DNA from 3 places in the Streptomyces sp. NPDC058457 genome. Region 3 is predicted to be linked to each of the others. Evidence: riboswitches for the same ligand, from Rfam matches in the RefSeq annotation. Region 3 holds a riboswitch; each other region holds the start of a gene.
The links. A riboswitch is a leader RNA that binds a small molecule or an ion and turns the genes downstream of it on or off. The one in region 3 is predicted to bind S-adenosylmethionine.
Positions count from the first base shown of each region.

Region 1: it holds a riboswitch for S-adenosylmethionine, as region 3 does, so the genes downstream of both, thrC (threonine synthase) here and ACFWPS_RS30480 (ABC transporter substrate-binding protein) in region 3, are expected to answer to the same signal.
Region 2: it holds a riboswitch for S-adenosylmethionine, as region 3 does, so the genes downstream of both, ACFWPS_RS38910 (aminotransferase class V-fold PLP-dependent enzyme) here and ACFWPS_RS30480 (ABC transporter substrate-binding protein) in region 3, are expected to answer to the same signal.

Region 1 covers NZ_JBHXLU010000003.1:182,060-186,482, forward strand. The annotation lists gene ACFWPS_RS04405 (trehalose-6-phosphate synthase) at 108-1,547, opposite strand; gene ACFWPS_RS04410 (glucosyl-3-phosphoglycerate synthase) at 1,642-2,586, opposite strand; SAM riboswitch class I at 2,744-2,906, shown strand; gene thrC (threonine synthase) at 2,925-4,208, shown strand; gene ACFWPS_RS04420 (MoaD/ThiS family protein) at 4,252-4,423, shown strand, end outside.
Region 2 covers NZ_JBHXLU010000071.1:5,737-10,159, forward strand. The annotation lists gene ACFWPS_RS38900 (cytochrome bc complex cytochrome b subunit) at 1-543, shown strand, start outside; gene trpD (anthranilate phosphoribosyltransferase) at 676-1,740, shown strand; SAM riboswitch class IV at 2,265-2,381, shown strand; gene ACFWPS_RS38910 (aminotransferase class V-fold PLP-dependent enzyme) at 2,553-3,929, shown strand; gene ACFWPS_RS38915 (PQQ-binding-like beta-propeller repeat protein) at 3,998-4,423, shown strand, end outside.
Region 3 covers NZ_JBHXLU010000046.1:41,170-45,592, forward strand. The annotation lists gene ACFWPS_RS30475 (ABC transporter permease) at 1-761, opposite strand, end outside; gene ACFWPS_RS30480 (ABC transporter substrate-binding protein) at 758-2,407, opposite strand; SAM riboswitch class IV at 2,682-2,791, opposite strand; gene ACFWPS_RS30485 (GntR family transcriptional regulator) at 3,016-3,858, opposite strand; gene ACFWPS_RS30490 (beta-galactosidase) at 4,231-4,423, shown strand, end outside.

The sequences.
Region 1 (4,423 bases), on a different contig from region 3:
GTAGCGCCCGTGACTCAAGCGCCCCTTCAGGGGCGCTGGGGGTACCCCCGGCCGAAGGCTGGGGGAGGAACCGCGCGCCAAGCCCCCACCGGCCCGCAGCTACGCCTCTACCCGCCCAACGCCTCAAGCTGCTCAAGAAACCACCGCGCCGGAGGCAACGCCGTAGCCGCCTCGGCCAGCCTCTTGCAGCGCTCCGCCCGCTCCTCCGCCGGCATGGCCAGCGCCCGCGCCAACGCCTCCGCCGTCCCCCCGATGTCGTAAGGGTTCACGACGACCGCGTCCTCGCCCAACTCCTCGTACGCCCCCGCCTCCCGCGACAGGACCAGGACACACCCCTCGTCCGACACCACGGGAATCTCCTTCGCCACCAGGTTCATGCCGTCCCGGATCGGGTTCACCAGGGCCACGTCGGCCAGCCGGTACGCCGCCAGCGACCGTGCGAAGTCGTCCTTGACGTGCAGCACCACCGGCGTCCAACCCGCCGTCCCGTAGGCCGAGTTGATCTCGTCCGCGACCCGCTGCACCTCCGCCGTGTAGTCGCGGTAGACGGACAGGTCCTGCCGCGACGGGTACGCGAACGCGACATGCACCACCCGTTCCCGCCACTCGGGGTGGTCGTCGAGCAGCTGCCGGTACGCCAGCAGCCCCCGCACGATGTTCTTCGACAGCTCCGTCCGGTCGACGCGGACGACGGTCTTCCGCCCGTCGCCGCCGATCTCCTCGCGCAGCGCCCGCATCCGCTCGTCCACGTCCGGCTCGTGCGACCGCTTCCGCAGGAAGTCCGCGTCGGCCCCCAGCCCGTGCACCCCGATCCGGGTCCCGCCGGACGACGGATCGGCGGCCGGGATCCCCGGGCCCAGCACCGTATGACAGCAGTCGACGAACGCGTCCGCCCACCGCCGCGTCAGGAACGCCGCGTGGTCGGCGCCCAGGATCCCGCTCAGCAGCTCCGCCGCGATGTCGTCGGGGAGGAGCCGGAAGTAGTCCGGCGGCGCCCAGGGGGTGTGGGAGAAGTGGCCGATCCGCAGGTCGGGGCGGAGGCGACGGAGCATGCGGGGGGCGAGGGCCAGGTGGTAGTCCTGGATGACCACCACCGCACCCTCGGCCGCCTCCTGCGCCAGCGCTTCCGCGAAGGCGCGGTTGTAGGCCTGGTACGAACCCCACTGCCGCCGGAACTCCGCGTCGAAGACGGGCTCCAGCGGGGTCTGGTAGAGCATGTGGTGGACGAACCAGAGGACCGAGTTCGCGATGCCGTTGTACGCGTCGGAGAACACGTCCGCGTCGATGTCGAGCATCCGGACCTGCTGCCCGCCGGTGTCCCCGGCCGGCAGCCGGCCGCCCGCGGCCCGCCGCACCGCCTCCCGGTCGCCGTCGCCCAGCGCCGCGCACACCCACACCGCGTTCGCGTCCGGCCCGATCGCCGACAGTCCCGAGACCAGTCCGCCACCGCCCCGTCTGGCGTGCAGCGAACCGTCCTCGCGCAGGTCGTAAGAGACCGGGCCGCGGTTGGACGCGACCAGCACCTCGGCACCGCCGGTGGAAGCCATGGGGGAAGTCACACGCGTCAACCTAGCCCGGCCCGTAAACGCTCAAACGTACGGCCGGGCCCGACGCGCCGCCGTATACGGCCGTACGACGAAGTCACGCCACCTTGCGCTCGGCGTACTCGGCGATCTCCACCATCGGCGGCCGTTCCTCCGTGTCCACCGAGTAGGTGCGCGGTTCGAAGCCGTCCTCGCCCCGTTCGAACTGGGTGAGGGAGGGGCGGATCAGGTGGCCGCGGGCCAGCCGCAGCTGGGCCGTGCGGTAGATCGCGGCGGACATCCGGCCGAGGGCCTGGCCGTCCTGGTGGCGGTGTTTGCGGACGCCGACGTCGACCTGCGCCAGCGCGTTGAGCCCCACCAGGTGCAGGGCGTCGACCAGCATGCCCAGCTCCACGCCGTAGCCGACCGGGAAGGGCAGCTGTTCGAGGAGCGAGCGGCGGGCCGCGTACTCGCCGCCCAGCGGCTGCACGAATCCGGCCAGCTGCGGCCAGTGCATGTTCAGCAGCGGGCGGGCCATCAGCTCGGTGACCCGGCCGCCCTGCCCGGCGGCGCCGCCGAGCGGGCGGTCGTACATCGCCTTGACCAGGTCCACGTCCGGGTCGGTGAGGAGAGGGCCGACGATGCCGGTGACGAAGTCGGAGGAGAAGTCGCGCAGGTCGGCGTCGATGAAGCAGACGACGTCCCCGGTGGTGACCAGGAGGGAGCGCCAGAGGACCTCGCCCTTGCCGGGGACGGTCGGGATGCGGGGCAGGATCTCGTCGCGGTGCACGACGCGGGCGCCGGCCGCCGCGGCGACGGCCGCCGTGCGGTCGGTGGAGCCGGAGTCGACGACCACGATCTCGTCGACGAGCGGCACCTGCTGCATGAGGTCGTGGCGGATGATCGCGACGATGTCGCCGACGGTCTCCTCCTCGTTGAGCGCGGGCAGCACGACGCTGACCGTCTGCCCGGAGGACCGTTTCGCGGCCATGATCCGGTGCAGCGGACGATCGGTTACGGACCAGGAGCGGGTGGCCAGCCAGCGCTCGACTTCTTCCAGCACGGTCAGCGGCTCCTCACTGTCACGGTCACACGGCGAGGTGTGATCCATCTCGCGGTTCGGACGACTCACTCAACTGTCCTGGCCTTCGGTTACAGTCTTGAACAACGCCGATGACCATCGCATGTCCTGGGGTCACCCGGTGTTGACAACCACATACCGCTCATCCAGAGGGGCAGAGGGAAACGGCCCGTTGAAGCCCCGGCAACCCTCCAGTCGGTTACTCGTAGATCGCCGATCAGTGTCGATCGCTCGCGAGGCTCCCGGCTAGGGAAGGTGCCAAATCCGTCTCACGGCGAAATGCGTCGTGAGGAAGATGAGGAGAAAGGGCCTCGCCTCACATGGCTGTGCAGACTGTTGCAAGCGCCACCGATTCCACCGTAGACCTCGGCCCCGCCGCCGCCCTGAGCTGCCGCGAGTGCGGTCACCGGGTGCCGCTCGGCCCGTTGTTCGCCTGCGAGGAGTGTTTCGGCCCGCTGGAGATCGCGTACGACTTCTCGGCCTACGACACCGAGGAGCTCCGCAAGCAGATCGAAGCGGGTCCCGCGAACATCTGGCGCTACGCGCCGCTGCTGCCCGTCCCCGCGGACGTGGCGACCAAGCCGAACATCAACCCCGGCTGGACCAAGCTCGTCAAGGCCGACAACCTGGCCCGCGAGCTCGGGGTGACCGGCGGGCTGTACGTGAAGGACGACTCCGGCAACCCGACGCACTCCTTCAAGGACCGCGTCGTCGCCCAGGCCGTCGAGGCCGCCCGCGCCTTCGGCTACACCACCCTCTCCTGCTCCTCCACCGGCAACCTGGCCGGCGCGGTCGGTGCCGCCGCCGCCCGGGCCGGCTTCCGCTCCTGCGTGTTCATCCCGCACGACCTGGAGCAGGGCAAGATCGTCATGGCCGCGATCTACGGCGGCGAGCTCGTCGGCATCGAGGGCAACTACGACGACGTGAACCGTTTCTGCTCCGAGCTGATCGGCGACCCGGCCGGCGAGGGCTGGGGCTTCGTCAACGTCAACCTGCGGCCGTACTACGCGGAGGGCTCCAAGACCCTGGCGTACGAGATCTGCGAGCAGCTCGGCTGGCAGATCCCGGACCAGCTGGTCATCCCGATCGCCTCCGGCTCGCAGCTCACGAAGATCGACAAGGGTCTGCAGGAGCTGATCAAGCTCGGACTCGTCGAGGACAAGCCGTACAAGATCTTCGGTGCCCAGGCCGAGGGATGCTCGCCGGTGTCGGTGGCCTACAAGGAGGGCCACGACGTGGTCCGTCCGCAGAAGCCGAACACCATCGCCAAGTCCCTCGCCATCGGCAACCCGGCCGACGGCCCGTACGTCCTCGACATCGCGCGGCGTACCGGCGGTGCCGTGGAGGACGTGAACGACGAGCAGGTCGTCGACGCGATCAAGCTGCTTGCGCGGACCGAGGGAATCTTCGCGGAAACCGCCGGCGGAGTGACGGTTGGAGTCACCAAGAAGCTCATTGAGAATGGGTTGATTGATCCGGCGAAGACGGTCGTTGTACTCAACACCGGTGATGGACTGAAGACGCTGGACGCGGTTGCGGGTACCGGGCTCACCGCGACCATTCGCCCGAATCTGGAGTCTTTCCGCGAAGCCGGGCTCGCCTGAGTCCCCCGAGAAATTGGGCGTTGCCCAGACCGGAGGTAAAAACGTGAGCGTCACCGTTCGCATCCCCACCATCCTGCGCGCCTACACCGGCGGTCAGGCCGAAGTCGCCGCCGAGGGCGCCACGCTCGGCGAGGTCATCTCCGACCTGGAGAAGAACCACGCCGGGATCTCCGCGCGCGTTCTCGACGACCAGGGCAAGCTGCGCCGGTTCGTCA
Region 2 (4,423 bases), on a different contig from region 3:
GACAAGAGCGAGCACCACATCCTGGACCGCCCGCGCAACGCCCCGACCCGTACCGGGTTCGGTGTCGCCTGGGTGACCGTGTACATGATCGGCCTGATCGGTGGTGGCAACGACCTCATCGCCACCCACTTCCATCTGTCGATCAACGACGTGACCTGGTTCGTCCGGATCTTCTTCTTCGCCGGACCGGTGATCGCGTTCATCGTGACCAAGCGCATCTGCCTCGGCCTGCAGCGCCGGGACCGCGAGAAGGTGCTGCACGGCCGCGAGACCGGCATCATCAAGCGGCTGCCGCACGGTGAGTTCATCGAGGTCCACGAGCCGCTCTCGCAGGAGCAGCTGCACACCCTCACGGCGCACCACCAGTACGAGCCGGCCCAGGTCGGCCCGGCGGTCGACGAGAACGGTGTCGAACGCAAGATCAAGGGGTCCGAGAAGCTCCGCGCCAAGCTGAGCAACGCCTACTACGGCGAGGACAACCAGATCCCGAAGCCGACCGTAGAGGAGTACAAGGAGATCACGAGCGGCCACGGCCACCACTGATCCACCGCGTCGCCACGCCACAGCCGAAGGGCCCCCGTCCGTACACCGGACGGGGGCCCTTCGCGGTGCCCGGAGCTGGATAGGGTAGGCCATGAGACCTTCATTTCGTGTACGACGATCAGGAGCGGCCTTATGAGCGCTGTGACCCCCGCTGGAGGCGACACCGCGGCGGGCCGTTCCTGGCCCGAGGTACTGAACGCGCTGCTGTACGGCCAGGACCAGAACGCCGACGCGACGGCCTGGGCGATGGACCAGATCATGCGCGGCCAGGCGACCGACGCCCAGATCGCGGGCTTCGTCGTCGCCCTGCGCGCCAAGGGCGAGACGGTCGAGGAGATCAACGGCCTCGTCCGCACGATGTACGAGCACGCCAACGTCATCGAGGTGCCGGGCCGCACCGTCGACATCGTCGGCACCGGCGGTGACGGCGCGAAGACGGTGAACATCTCCACGATGTCGGCGCTGGTGGTGGCCGGCACCGGGGCGAAGGTCGTCAAGCACGGCAACCGCGCGGCCTCCTCCGCGTCCGGGGCCTCGGACGTCCTGGAGAAGCTGGGCGTCAACCTCGACCTGACCCCGCAGCGGGTCGCCGAGGTCGCCGAGGAAGCCGGCATCACCTTCTGCTTCGCCATCAAGTTCCACCCGGCGCTGCGCCATGCGGGCGCCGCACGCGGCCAGCTGGGCATCCGCACGGTCTTCAACATCCTCGGCCCGCTGACCAACCCCGCGAAGGTCCGGTCCCAGGCGGTCGGCGTCGCGGACCCGCGCATGGCCCCGGTGGTCGCGGCCGTCTTCGCGGAGCGCGGCAACTCCTCCCTGGTCTTCCGCGGCGACGACGGCCTCGACGAGCTGACGACGACCGCCACGTCCCACGTCTGGATCGTCCGCGACGGCAAGGTCACGGAGGAGACCTTCGATCCCCGTGACGCGGGCATCGGCCTGGTCCCCGTGGAGGCGCTGCGGGGCGGCGACCCGTCGTACAACGCGGAGGTCGCCCGCAGGCTGCTGGACGGCGAGCAGGGGCCGGTACGGGACGCGGTGCTGCTCAATTCGGCGGCGGCCCTGGTGGCCCTGGACCCCGGCACGGGGACGCTGGCCGAACAGCTCCGCACGGGCATGGCCAAGGCGGCGGACTCGATCGACTCGGGCGCCGCCAAGCGGGCGCTGGAGCGCTGGGCGGCGGCGACGAACAGGTAGGGGCGGCGCGGTCAGGGGGCTGGGGCGTGGTACGGCACCGCCGGACCACGCCGTCGTGGCCGACCGCCGTTGTGGCGGAGAAGAACGTGAGCGGCGGTGCCTGATGTTCCACAGGCCGACCGCCGTTGCGGCGGAGAAGAACGTGAGCGGCGGTGCCCGATGCTCCACGGGCACTGCTGCTCTGCACGACGCGTCCATTCCGCTCGGACACGGCCGCGTTCCGCTCGGGCGCGGCCGCGGGGACGGCCGTTCCGCTCGGGCACGGCCGCGGGCGCGGCCGTTCCGCTCGGGCACGGCCGTTCTTCAAGTGCGCGGCCGTCTCGCTCGGGAACCGTCGGCGCTCCCTGTTTCCGCCGCGTCCCCCACCAGCCTCTTCCGCTGGTCGGTCATGTTTCTCCGCCGCAACGGCGAGCAACCACACACGGCCGTCCCGGCGGTGCCGAGTCGGCGTCGGCCCCCGTCCCTGTCCCGTCATCCGGACAGGAGTTGCGCGTCGGCGATCACTTCACTTACGTTTCTTCCCAGGTCATGAGTGACAGTCATGAGGCCCCGGCCGACTGTCCGGCAACCCTCCGTCCGTGGCGGGGTGCCCCGGGTGAAGACCAGGCTGTAGGCAGTGAGGTCTACGGCAAGCGCGGACCCCTCGTACACCAGGGGTCCTGGTCGTCGAGGAGTCTTCCGTGAGCAAGCGAATGCGATAGGGCCGCAGAGCCCCGCCTCCGCATCCCCTTTTCCTTTTTCTCCGTGCTGGAGCCGCGGTCGTCCGCGCGCTCGCACGGCGATTTCGCCTTGCCTCTCACGGGAGTTCCGCCATGTCCGTCTCCACCGTTGCCTCCGCCCAGCCTCTCTGTGCCCAGCTGCCCGTTCTGGGCAGGGATGTCACCGTCCCGCTGGTCACCGGCGGCGAGGTCGCCTACGCCGCCCTCGACTACGCCGCCAGCGCCCCGGCCCTGCAGCGGGTCTGGGACGACGTGGCGGCGTACGCCCCCTACTACGGCAGCGTCCACCGGGGCGCCGGCTACCTCTCCCAGCTCTCCACCGACCTCTTCGAGAACGCCCGGAAGACCGTCGCCGAGTTCCTCGACTGCCGCCCCGACGACCAGCTGATCTTCACCCGCTCCACCACCGACTCCCTCAACCTGCTCGCCGCCGCCGTCCCCGCCGACTGCCAGGTCTTCGTCTTCGAGACCGAGCACCACGCGAGCCTGCTCCCCTGGAAGGACGCCCGGGTCACCTACCTCAACGCGCCCCGCACCCCGCGGCAGGCCGTCGAGACCCTGGAGCGCGCCCTCGCCGACCGCACTGTGTCCGACAAGGAGGGGTACGGCCCGGCCCTGGTCTGCGTCACCGGCGCCTCCAACGTCACCGGCGAGCTGTGGCCGGTCCGCGAGCTGGCGGCCGCCGCGCACGCGCACGGCGCCCGGATCGTCCTGGACGCCGCCCAGCTGGCCCCGCACCACCCCGTGTCCGTCCGGGACCTGGACGTCGACTGGGTCGCCTTCTCCGGCCACAAGCTGTACGCCCCCTTCGGCTCCGGCGTCCTGGCCGGCCGCGCCGACTGGCTCCAGGCGGCCGAGCCCTACCTCGCGGGCGGCGGCGCCAGCCGCAAGGTCACCCGGCGCGAGGACGGGGGAGTGGCCGTGGAGTGGCACGAGAGCGCGGCGCGGCACGAGGCGGGCTCCCCGAACGTCATCGGCGCCTACTCCATCGCCTCCGCCTGCAAGGCACTCACCGAGGCCGGCTTCGACACGCTCGTCGCCCGCGAGCAGCACCTGATCGAGAAGGTGCGGGCGGGACTGGCCGAGGTTCCCGAGGTCCGGGTCCTCTCCCTCTTCGGCGACGACGCCCCGCGCGTCGGAGTGATCAGCTTCGTGGTGGACGGCTGGAACAGCTCCCACTTCGCCGCCGCCCTCTCCGCCGAGTACGGCATCGGCGTCCGCGACGGCCTCTTCTGCGCCCACCCCCTGGTCAGGACGCTGCTGGGCTCCGACCCCCAGACCCAGGGCGAGTGCGGGGCGCCGGAGGCGGCACCGGGCGAGAAGTCCCTCAACGCCATCCGGGTGAGCTTCGGCGCGGGGACGCCGGACGAGCACGTCGAACGGTTCGTGACCGCCGTCAAGGAGCTGGTCCGCGATGGCGCGAAGTGGAACTACCGTACGGAGGAAGGCCGCTGCGTACCGGCCGTCTGACGGACTGACGTCCAGCCGCGCGTATACGCTCCCCTCAGCAGCTGTACGGAGGGCAGGGGGAGCACGGGGTGCAGGAGCTGCGGGAGAGCGACCCGCGGACCATCGGTCCCTACGAGGTCCGGGGCAGACTCGGATCCGGAGGCATGGGTGAGGTCTATCTCGCCGAGGCGCGGGGCGGGTTGCGGCTCGCGGTGAAGGTGGTGCGCGCCGAGCACGCGGAGGACCGCACCTTCCGGGCCCGGTTCCGGCACGAGGTGCGGGCCGCGCAGACCGTCGGCGGGGCGGGCACGTACACCGCGCGGGTCGTGGACGCGGACACCGAGGCCGTACGGCCGTGGATGGCCACCGAGTACGTGGACGGGCCCAACCTGCGGGACGCGATCCTCGACGGCGGCCCGCTGTCCGGCGACGCGGCACGACTGCTCGCGGCCGCGCTCGGCGAGGCGCTGGCCGCGATCCACGCCAAGGGGCTGGTGCACCGGGACCTGAAGCCC
Region 3 (4,423 bases):
GTCCCGATCAGGTTCGTGCGCACCAGCCGCAGCAGCACCCCGGCCACCAGCAGACCCAGGGCCAGTCCGGGCAGCACGGCGTGCCGGAGCACGTCGGCGATCGCCGTGCCGTCCCCGCTGCGCAGGGCGTCGATCAGGTACACGCCGGTCGTGCTCGTCTGGTCCTGGAGGAAGAGCTGGACGCCGGTGCTCGCCCGGCCGGACGCGGGCAGCCAGCCGAGCCAGATCGCGAAGACCAGTTTCAGCAGCAGGCCCACGAAGAACACGGGCGTGGCGTAGGTCAGGATCGCGAACAGGCGCAGCGCCGCGTCTGGTGCCCGGTCACGGTAGGAGGCCGCCACCATGCCCAGCGGGACGCCGATCACCAGGGCCACCAGGAGTGCGTAGCAGGCGAGTTCGACGGTCGCGGCGCCGTACGTGCCGAGGACGTGCGTGACCGGCTGGTTGTCGGTGACCGTGCGGCCGAAGTCGCCGGTTGCCAGCGAGCGCAGGTAGTCCAGGTACTGGGTGAGCAACGGCCGGTCGTAGCCCGCCTGGTGCAGCTTGGCCTGGAGCTGGTCCGGGGTGAGGCGGTCGCCGAAGGCGGCGGTGATCGGGTCGCCGGTCAGCCGCATCAGGAAGAAGACCAGACTGACCAGGATCAGCACGGTCGGGATGATGAGGAGGAAGCGGACCACCAGGTAGCGGGCGAACCCGTGCCCGGCGGCGCCGTCGGCCGGGGTGGCGACGGCGCCGGGGGTCTCCTGCGTCAGAGTGCTCACTTCTTCGAGAGCCCCGCCCAGCGGAACTGGTACGTCGCGTCCAGCTCGACCGGCACACCGCTGACGTCGGTGCGGGTGACGATGGCGGTGGAGCCCTGGAGCAGCGGCAGCAGCGGGACCTGCGCGGCGGCCCTGTCCTGCGCCTGCTTCAGCAGCTCGGTCCGCTTCGTGGCGTCCGTCTGGGTCTCCTCCTTCTGGATCAGCGCGCGCACGGCGGAGTCGTCGTAGCCGTTGGCGACCCAGCTGTTGGCCGAGTAGAAGGGCGAGAGGTAGTTGTCGGCGTCGAGGTAGTCGGCGTACCAGCCGAGCTGGTAGAGCGGGTAGAGGTGCTTGACGCGGTCCTTGCCGTACTGGGTCCACTCGGTGGACTGCAGGTTCACCTTGAACAGCCCGGTGGCCTCCAGCTGGGACTTGATCAGCGCGTACTCGTCGGCCGAGGACGAGCCGTAGTGGTCGCTGTTGTACTGGAGGTTGAGCGTGACCGGGGTGCTGACCTGCGCCGCCTTCAGCCGGGCCGCGGCTGCGGCCTTGTCGGGGCCGCCCTTCTTGTCGCCGTAGAGCGACTTGAAGGAGGGGGTGGCGCCGGTCAGGCCGTCCGGGACGGAGCTGTAGAGCGGCTGGTAGGTGTTCTTGTAGACCTGCTGGGCGAGTTGGGACCGGTCGACGGAGTCCGCGACCGCCTGCCGGACGGCGAGGGCCTTCTTCGCGTCGGCGTTCTTCGCCTTGGTGCCGTAGGGCTGGCTCGCCAGGTCGAAGACGATGTAGCGGATGCCGTTGCCGGAGCCGGTGTGGACCTTGATGTCCTTCTGCTTGGCGAGGTCGTCCAGGTCGGTGGTGGTGAGCGTGCGGTAGACCGCGTCGATGGTGCCCTGCTGGACGTCGAGCTTCAGATTTCCGGCGTCCGTGTAGTACTTCAGCTGGACGTTCTTGGTCTTCGGCGTGCCGAGTTGCCCCTTGTACTCCGCGTTGGCGGTGAAGGAGACCAGCGAGTTCTTGTCGTAGCTCTTGACTCCGTACGGCCCGTTCCACGGCTTGGCCGCGACGATCGACCTGTCGTCGAGGATCTTGTCCGCGGGGAACACCTGCTCGTCCACGACGTAGCCGGCGGCCGTGGACAGCACCTGCGGGAACAGCGTGTCGTTGGCCGACTTGAGGGTGAAGACGACCGTGGTCGGGTCCGGGGCGGCGACCGAGGCGAGGTTGTACAGCAGTGACGACGGGCCGTTCTCGTCGGCGATCTTCAGGTCTCGGTCGAAGCTGAACTTGACGTCCGAGGCGGTGAGTTCGTGGCCGTTGGCGAACTTGAGGCCCTTCTGGAGGGTGACCGTGTACTCCTTGGGCCCGGTCAGCCTGATCCCGGTGGCCAGGTCCGGGGAGACGGCCGCGGAGCCGTTCTTCTGGCTGAGCAGGGTCGCGTAGACCTCGCTCTCGACGGTGCCCGAGCCCGCGTCCCAGGCGCCCGCCGGGTCGAGGCTGGTGACCTGGTCGGTCGTACCGACGGTGAGCGCCGTGGCGGAGCTCGCGGTGCTGCCGTCCTTGCTGCTGGTGCAGCCGGTCAGGGCCACCAGGAACGCCGTGCCGAGGGAGATCGCGCCGAGGCCGGGGCGAAGGGGTCTGTACGGCGCCGGGCCGGTGTGGAATGCCATCAGTGGTCTCTGCTTCCGCATCGAGGGTGCGCTGGACGGCCGAGGCGCAGGGCGCGCCACGGCGTGCGAGGTCAGGTGAGGGAGATCAGGTGAGCGAAGGGGGAGCGAGGGTTACGGCGACGGGCGGCGGCAGCTCTGCCGACCCGCGGTGGGCGGGATCAGCCCCGACACAGACAGCTGGACACCAGCAGCAGGTCGACATGGAGCCGGGAGCACAGCACCAGCGCTCTCGCCATGCCGTCCTCCCGGGTTCTGGCCCGCCTCGGGGCCGATGTGAGCGCACTTGCAGAAAGAAGAGATCCGCCGAGCCGTCACCTGGGGCACCCCACTGCGTCGAGGGTTGCCGTCCGGCCAGCCAGGGCTTGATCACCGGAACTCGTAGCTCGCGCACACCGTAGATCGGCTGTTCTCCCGGCGTCAACCTGCCCCTGGGCTGATCGTCGGGCAGGTGGACGGGGGACGGGCCGGTACGCCGGGAACGGGAGCTGACGCCGAACGAGGTGACCCAACCCGAGCCCGGGATCCACGTGTTCGACCTGGAGCGGAACATGGCCGGCTTCGCGAGGCGGACAGCGCCCCCACATCCGCGCGTCCGCCTCGCGTCGAACTCAGCGTCCGGTGTCGGAAACGCTCAAATGCTCCCAGTACGCGTCGAAGCCTGCCCGTGCGGCGGCGAACACACGGCCGTCCGGGCACTCCGGTTCCTCGTCGCCACGGTAGTGCCGGAGTACGGAACCGAGGCCGAGTACATCCACGGCGGGCACCGGCGTTCCGTCGTCGACGACGATCGTGCGGGGGACCGGCTCGTACAGGCCGAACAGCAGGTCGTCGTTGATGAAGTACAGCTTGCACTGGGGGGTCACGGCGACCCGGCGGAACTCCGCACCGGCATCGACGCCCAGTTCGCGCAGGTGCGCCATGAGGTCGGTGATCCCGGTCGCGTGCCGTCGGGTCATGGCCTTCCAGCGAAGCCATACCCGCTCGTCGTCCGGGTCCTTGGCCGCGGGGTACGCCGGCCGCACCGTCTCCGCGGGCAGGAGGACGCGCAGCCGCAGACGTGCCGGCCCGACCTCCCCCATGAGCACCCGTTCGGTTTGGGCCCTCAGATGGCTCCAGAGAGTCTCGGACGTCAACGTGAAGGTGTCGACGAGGACTTCGGGCTGCTCGAAAGCGCGATGGAGCAGTGGTCCGAGCGCTGCTGTGCCCGGGCGTCCGAGGGACGGGCCGGCCGGTTCCGCCCGGGGCACCCGCAGCACACGCATGCCGCTGCCCTGCCGGGTGGCGATCCAGCCCTCGTCGGCCAGCCTCCGCAGTACCCGCTGGACGGTGTCCCTGCTCACCCCGAACTCCCCGGCCAGTTCTCGCTGTGTCGGGAGCTGCTGACCCACCCGGTACGTCCCGTTCGCCAACTGCTCCCGCAGCACGGACTCCACCGCGGCGGAAGTGTGCATTCCGCCGTCTTTACGCCCAGAAGTAGCCATGGACCGAACCTAACGCCTCGGCCGGAGCGATGCGTATGCCGCTGCACCAGCCACAGTGCGGCGGGCGGCGGCACCGTCTGACGTGATGTCAGTGACCGCCCGCCTGGCGGGTGTTATGAGCCGCCTCTGCCACCTCGGCCGTGTTCTCCCGCCCCATTGTGTTGAGCCTTGCGCACCCTTACTGTTCGACTTTGCCCGAGTCTGTTTGGTGTTGATTGCTCAGTCGCTCTGGAGGCCGCGGTGCGGAGTGATCGGATCGGTTCAGAGGCAGCGAGACCCGCTGGCCGTCGATGGTGGCGGCCCGTCCTCGCGGCGGCGGCGACCATCGCCCTGGCCGCGGGCATGATCGCGCCCGCCGCGGCGCAGGACGCCGGCGAGCAGGCGCCTGCCGCGGCGCCCGTCGCCGCCCCGCAGGCGCACACGGTGAGTCTCGACGGCTACTCGTTCCTCGTCGACGGCAAGCGCACCTATCTCTGGTCCGGCGAGTTCCACTACTTCCGGCTGCCGAGCCAGGACCTGTGGCGCGACATCTTCC